Regions from separate parts of the Thalassotalea coralli genome, predicted to be linked through region 1. Evidence: riboswitches for the same ligand, from Rfam matches in the RefSeq annotation. Region 1 holds a riboswitch; the other holds the start of a gene.
What was found. Region 1 has a riboswitch for cobalamin ahead of ACOB80_RS18175 (ABC transporter ATP-binding protein). Riboswitches for the same ligand answer to the same signal wherever they lie in the genome.

Region 1 (3,370 bases):
ACTCTAGATGGTTTTGGGCCATTTGGCGATGGCGACCATACCGTTAATGAGCGAGCTTGTAAGGAAAGTTTAGCAGGGCGCGTTGTATTAGTGAGTAAAATTTTAAATGCTCTAAATGGTGAACAGAATCAATTAGAGCCTCAGCAATCGTCAGAAGACATAGAAAATGTCGCTTAGTTTTCCTTAAAGCAACCTATCAATTTTACCTCTAGTAGCTGCTTGGTTAAAAAAGCAGCTACAAATTGCTTCACTCAGTTAACAATTGTTAACAATGAAACAGGAATGTAACACCTATACTGTTGTCATTGAATCGAAACAGGAAGCCGAAATGAAAAAGTATTTAGTCACCCTAATTTCTGCCGTTGCTATGATGGGTTTAAGTTTTGCAACATTCGCTCAGTCTACCGTTGAAGAGGGCGTCATTAAAAAAGCTGAAGTTATTACGACAAAAGCGGGTAAAGATGGTAAGCCATTATTAGGTGCAGCCGTTGGTGTTGGCATAGGTTCAGCTTTTGGCTCTGGTAGCGGTAACGATGCTGCCAAGGTTGTCGGTGGATTAATTGGTGCAAAACGTCAAGCAGCCAAAAAGCAACAAACTGTTTATGGCTGGCGCTATATTGTTGAAGTTAAAGGTGAACTGAAGGTAGTTGATGCTTGGTGTTCTGGTCCTAATCAACAGTGTACTGGTGTAACTGAGGGAAATAACGTTTACGTAGTTAACGGTAACGAGGTCATCGTTAAGTAACATCAGCTAAACGTGTTTTATTGAATTAAAGAAAATGCTCGCAACATTTCTTGTCCTAGCCAACCTTAACCGGTTGGCTTTTTTTATGTGAACCAGTGTGGAGAAGTGCTTGATTTGTAATACAGTTACTGTTTTGATATGTAGCTTGATGGACTAAGGAGTAAGCGAAATAATGGATATTCACACGGATAACTCAGCGCAATCCGCGAGTATCACGTTTAACAGGTGGGTGTTGCTTGCAGCAATACTATTTAACTGGATTACGTCAATAGCGTTTATGCTGTTTTTTCGTTACCCAGTGCCATTGTTTGGGTATTTTGGCCCATACTCGGTTAATGGTTCTGTCACTGTTGAAAGTGCCTTTAACTCTGGTACTACATCATTTTTTTTCTATGGGCTTATCGGTGGTTTTCTGCTGATTGCTTTCTTATCTTTTATTTTAGCTCAAATCGTTAATCAAATAACCAAGAGTCCCGCTCGATACTGGTACATATTGGTGAGTGCTCTTCCTGCATTTTGTTGGAGTTTGTTTTTATCTACCTTAGATTACATGATCGGTCCTTGGTAGTTATCTTATCCATCTTATTTTCAAATTTACCCACTCAAGTTGGTATACATTATAAATTTGCCGTTTTGGACGTCTATACTTCTAATTCTTGGTAAAAGCTTGTTTTCTGTGCTAGAGTGTCGCCGCTTTTTATGGTGCAGATTTGTTTAAGTGATCTTAATGTTCATTTTTCTAAATAAATCCGCTTAAAAGGGAATGTGGTGTAAGTCCACAACTGTTCCCGCAACTGTAAGTAGGGCTGAGTTTTCATCCACTGGTTTTTGACTGGGAAGGGGAAGCTTGGGTTACCCCTATAAGTCAGGAGACCTGCCATGAAATTTTTTACACACCGTGCGGGTTACTCGGTAAGTACTAGATGATTTTCGTCTAGCCTTTCTGTTCGCCTGCACTGAATAGATGTTTTTAGTGGATTATGGCGAGTCAACGATTACAAGCAGATAACATTACCTGGCAGGTCGACAATAAGGTTATTGTTGATGGCGTTAGCTTTGCTGCGAATTGCGGTGAAGTTGTTGGTATTGTTGGTCCTAATGGCGCAGGCAAAACTTCGCTACTTAAATGTTTATACCAAGAAAATACTGTTGATTCGGGCAATGTTACGTTAGACGATATGCCGCTTAACTTACTTAGCCGCAAAGAAGTTGCTCAGAAAGTGGCAGTTGTAGGCCAGCAATACGATGCTATTTTTGCCTTGTCTGTAAACGATATTGTTGCCATGGGGCTTATTCCTCACAAGTCTTATTTTGAGCGAGATACCGACCAAGACAGAAAGTCGGTGACCGATGCGTTAATCAAAGTAGATTTACTCGATAAACGAGAGCAAGTGTTTAGTACCTTATCTGGTGGTGAGCAACAGCGCTGTATGATTGCTCGAGCCCTCGTTCAACAACCTAAGTTGTTGATTATGGACGAACCTACTAATCATTTAGATATCTATTATCAACATCAGATATTGTCATTCGTGAAAGAACTCGGTTTATCCGTGGTGATGACAATTCACGATCTTAATTTAGCAGCGCAGTATTGCGATCGCTTATTGTTGATTCATCAGGGCCGAGCACTTGCTTTCGCGGAACCTGAACAAGTCTTAACAGAAGCACTTATCAAAGAAGTGTTCCACTTAGATTGCTTAGTGGATGAACATCCGATTACGCATAAGTTACGTGTTTCCTTTGCCGGAGTTCAGCCATGATCAAACGATTATCTTTTTGGCAATCATCATTGCTATTACTGGCCATCACCATTACTTCTATGTTGTTAGCGATGGGCTTCGGTACGGCAGAACTAGGTTTTAAAAATGTTTGGCAGTGTTTAACCGATGAGTGCCAACGTCCCATTTACGAGACCATCTTAGTCGACATTAGATTGCCTCGAGTCATTATGGGTTTCTTTGCTGGGTTTGCTTTAGCAGCAGCGGGCGCCTTGATGCAAAATGTCACTCGAAATCCACTTGCTGACCCTTACTTATTCGGTATCGTTTCTGGCGCAGGTCTAGGTGCTACTTTAGCAAGCTTATTGCCGCCACCTTGGCAGGTGTTTTCAGTTCCTGTTGCCGCATTTTTAGGTGCGCTATTTGCGGTCTTTATCGTTGTTTTAGTGTTGATGCATAACAGCTGGCGCCGAATAGAGCATTTATTGCTTGCCGGCGTTGCTGTTTCTTTTATGTTGAGCGCATTTACCAGCTTTATCTTATATTTTGGTGAGGCATTTGCGGCAAATCGCGTCATTTTCTGGCTGATGGGCTCAGTTGCTCGAGCAGATTATATGGCGCTGTCTGTGGTTGTTCCTGTGATTTTATGCTGCTGTTTACTCGCCTTAGTCTTTTCACGTCAATTAGATGCGCTATTACTCTCTGACGAAAGTGCAAGAACGCTAGGCGTTAATGTTGCGTTAGTGCGCATTGTGGCGCTTGTTGCTTGTGCGGCCATGACTGCTGTTATCGTTTCTTATTGTGGTGGCATTGCTTTTGTTGGCTTGATGATCCCGCACATCGTAAGACCGTTTTTTGGTATTACCACGGCGAAGTTGCTGCTAAGTGCTGGCTTTATTGGTGGCTG
Region 2 (3,370 bases), on a different contig from region 1:
TGTATGGTTAAAGCGAGATTTACGCTTGACTGATCACCTACCTTTGAAGTGGGCTTCATCCACTGGCTTACCCGTTTTGTTGATATACAACTTCGAACCGATGCTATTACAAGACACTCACTATAGTAAAAGGCATTGGCAATTCGTCGCACAATCACTTTTAGACATTCAGAGTCGATTGCCTAGTCGCTCTTTATTGTGCGCGAATGAGGATATGTTAGCGCTGTTGTCAAGTCTCCACGAAAAATTCGACATTCGCTATTTATTTTCACATCAAGAAGTAGGCTTAAGTAATACCTTTCAGCGTGATAAAGACGTTATGACATGGTGTTACAACAATGAAGTTCACTGGCACGAGGCTAATTATGCTGCTGTTATTCGAGGTAAACCAAATAGAATTGGTTGGGACAAGCACTGGAGCGACGTGATGAGAGCTAACGTTGAAAATGTTGACCCAAATACTGTGAATTGGATGACAACTGATGAAAGCGATGTTGCATCGACGGCTCAATTATTAGCTTACTTTAATATTGGTGAGACTAACTGGCAGCAAGGAGGGGAGAATGAGGCATGGCAGGTATTAGAGTCATTTTTTTCAACACGTGGTAAAAACTATGCGTTTAACTTATCTTCACCGGAACAAAGCCAAGTATATTGCTCAAGACTGAGTGCTTATCTTGCTTGGGGTAATATTAGCCTAAGGCAAGTTTATCAAAGCCTTTTGTCTCATTGGAAAAAGCCAGGATGGCGACGTAGCTTGGTTGCATTTAGTTCAAGACTTCATTGGCATTGTCACTTCATTCAAAAGTTTGAAAGTGAGAGTGATATGGAGTTTCGAGCCGTTAATAAAGGCTATGAACACATGCCTAGAATGGCAGGAGAGCTATCTGTCGTTCGTTTAGCTGCATGGAAATCAGGCAAAACTGGTATTCCAATGGTTGACGCATGTATGCGCTGTCTGCTCGTAACTGGCTATATTAACTTTAGAATGAGGGCTATGCTAGTCAGCTTTTTGTGTCATCACTTAGAAGTTGATTGGCGCCTTGGGGTAAAACATCTAGCAAGTGTTTTTTTAGACTTTGAACCGGGTATACATTACAGCCAATTTCAAATGCAAGCGGGTGTAACTGGAATTAATACCATAAGAATCTATAACCCAGTAAAACAAGGACTGGAGAAAGACCCCGATGGCTATTTTGTTAAACGTTGGCTACCAGAATTGAGCGAAATCCCAGAAACTCTTGTGCATCAGCCTTGGAAACTCACAGTAATGGAACAAGCAATGTATGCCATTGAGCTAGGAGTTGATTATCCTTCACCAATCGTTGATCTCGAAGAGAGTTATAAGAAAGCCCAGCAGCTGCTTTGGTCATGGAAAAACAATCCAGAGGTAGTGCAAGAAAAGCAACGAATATTAAGTCGCCACGTAAGACAGTAATGAAGAAATTTGATTTACCAACTAAAGTTTGTGTCGTTTGTAAACGACCGTTTCGATGGAGAAAAAAGTGGCAACGCAAATGGAACGCAGTTAAATACTGCTCAGAACGTTGCCGACGCAGCCGAATGAAAGTTCAAATATAACTTCGTCATTTAATACAATATAAAAGTTGTATTTTTGAGCAATTAATTGACTTTGCGAACCTTTCCCTGTAAAAAGTTCGCGTTTTCTATGTGTTTGAAAAAGCAATTGCTTATTGATAACGCCATGGAATCCGGTGCTGAATATCTATCGTCAGTTATTTATTTAAATTCCGGAGCTGTACTCGCAACTGTAAGTGTTTTAACAACACGAGCCAGATACATGTCATAGAAACACTACTTTTCGGGCGAGAATACTCGATATAGTTTCAAGGTGGTTTTTTGACACAGGTTTCTTAGCTGTTCAGAGCTTCTTGTCTATGTTCTCGCAATTGCTTTATAAGACGTTGGCGAGAAATCATGCGCAATTATTTTCTTTTTGTTTTTCTGCTACTGAGCAGTTCACACTTTGTTTGGGCAACCCAAAGTAAAAGTGATTTACTCATTCTAACCTCTCAACGTAATGCCGAGACCATTGCCGAAGCTGCTCGTTTATTTTATTTGGCAAACCCGAAATTCAGTCACCTTAAAATCACCGCACGTACAGATACACAATTATGGGCACTAACGCCCAAGCAACGAGCAACACTCATCGAAAATAGCCAAGCGGTTTTAGGCTTTGGCCTTTATGGTGCAAGTGTCGCTAACCTAAGACCTCTGCTGGTTAACGACAATCAACAACGACTTATCATGAGCAGTGACCACCGTTTAGTGGCGCTTAGCCAGTTTAATCGAAAGACAATTTTTGATAATTCACAGCAACTTAAAGCCCTCGCTAAAGCCTTGCCTGGCGAGTCATTTCAACAAGATTTACAAGACCAACTTAACGCCAATCCAGCGCAGTCTGAATGGTTGATGGCTAGAGCCTATTGGCATGCTGCTGGCGCTGAAAACACAGCGCAATTGTTTGCTTGGATGTTTGAACAGATGGGACATGGTACTGACGTAAAACCCCCGTTTCCGACGCCACAACTTCGTTGGTACTTTAACGATGAATTTCATCATCAATTACCGAAGACAAACTTAAACAAATTGACTGTGAATGAGCCTATTATTGCCATTATCGATCATGCAGGCGGCGGAAGACCCGCGGATGCTAAGTTATTACGTCAAGTTTGTCTGCAAGCAAAAGATAAATTTAACGCGCATTGTCTCGCCGCATTAGCTTATTGGGGCGAAGCGGGCGTATTAGCAGCTAAAGCTTTATTGCCTTTAAAAGACAAATTAGCAGCGGTGGTTATGCTACAAGATTTTGTTATTGGTGGCGGTGAAGGGCGCGAACAAACCACTGAATTTCTACAGCAACTAAATGTTCCGGTAATTAAAGCGATTAAAGTGCGCGATCGCAGTTCAATTGAACGACAACTTTCATCAGACGGTTTAGCGCAAGATAAGGTGTACTACCAAATCGCCATGCCTGAACTTCAAGGAGCTAGCCAACCATTAGTTGTCGCTACTTTAGGGAAACCTTTTATCGATCAAAGCACGGGAATAAAAGTACAAGGCGTTATCGCTGAACAGAGTGGCATCAACTCTGTGTTAACACGCATTAACAACTGGCATAAGTTAAAAGTTAAGGAAAATAAAGATAAGCGTGTTGCTATTGTTTATTACAACCACCCTCCGGGCAGACATAACATTGGCGCTGATAACTTAGACGTACCTGCGTCGATTTGGCAAATTTTAAATAAGTTGAAGGCTGAAGGTTACAACACAGGAAAGCTGCCTAATTCTCAAGAAGAACTCTTAGACCTGATGCAAGCACAGGGCGTTAATCTACCAAGAGATTCTG

Region 2: linked by a shared signal. The riboswitch ahead of ACOB80_RS03320 (cobaltochelatase subunit CobN) and the one ahead of ACOB80_RS18175 (ABC transporter ATP-binding protein) in region 1 are both predicted to bind cobalamin.

Annotation. Positions count from the first base shown of each region.
Region 1 is NZ_JBVVBK010000007.1:333,644-337,013, forward strand. It holds gene ACOB80_RS18160 (M20 family metallopeptidase) at 1-177, shown strand, start outside; gene ACOB80_RS18165 (hypothetical protein) at 329-745, shown strand; gene ACOB80_RS18170 (hypothetical protein) at 918-1,313, shown strand; cobalamin riboswitch at 1,457-1,641, shown strand; gene ACOB80_RS18175 (ABC transporter ATP-binding protein) at 1,726-2,505, shown strand; gene ACOB80_RS18180 (FecCD family ABC transporter permease) at 2,502-3,370, shown strand, end outside.
Region 2 is NZ_JBVVBK010000001.1:731,591-734,960, forward strand. It holds gene ACOB80_RS03310 (cryptochrome/deoxyribodipyrimidine photo-lyase family protein) at 1-1,438, shown strand, start outside; gene ACOB80_RS03315 (DUF2256 domain-containing protein) at 1,438-1,581, shown strand; cobalamin riboswitch at 1,679-1,823, shown strand; gene ACOB80_RS03320 (cobaltochelatase subunit CobN) at 1,939-3,370, shown strand, end outside.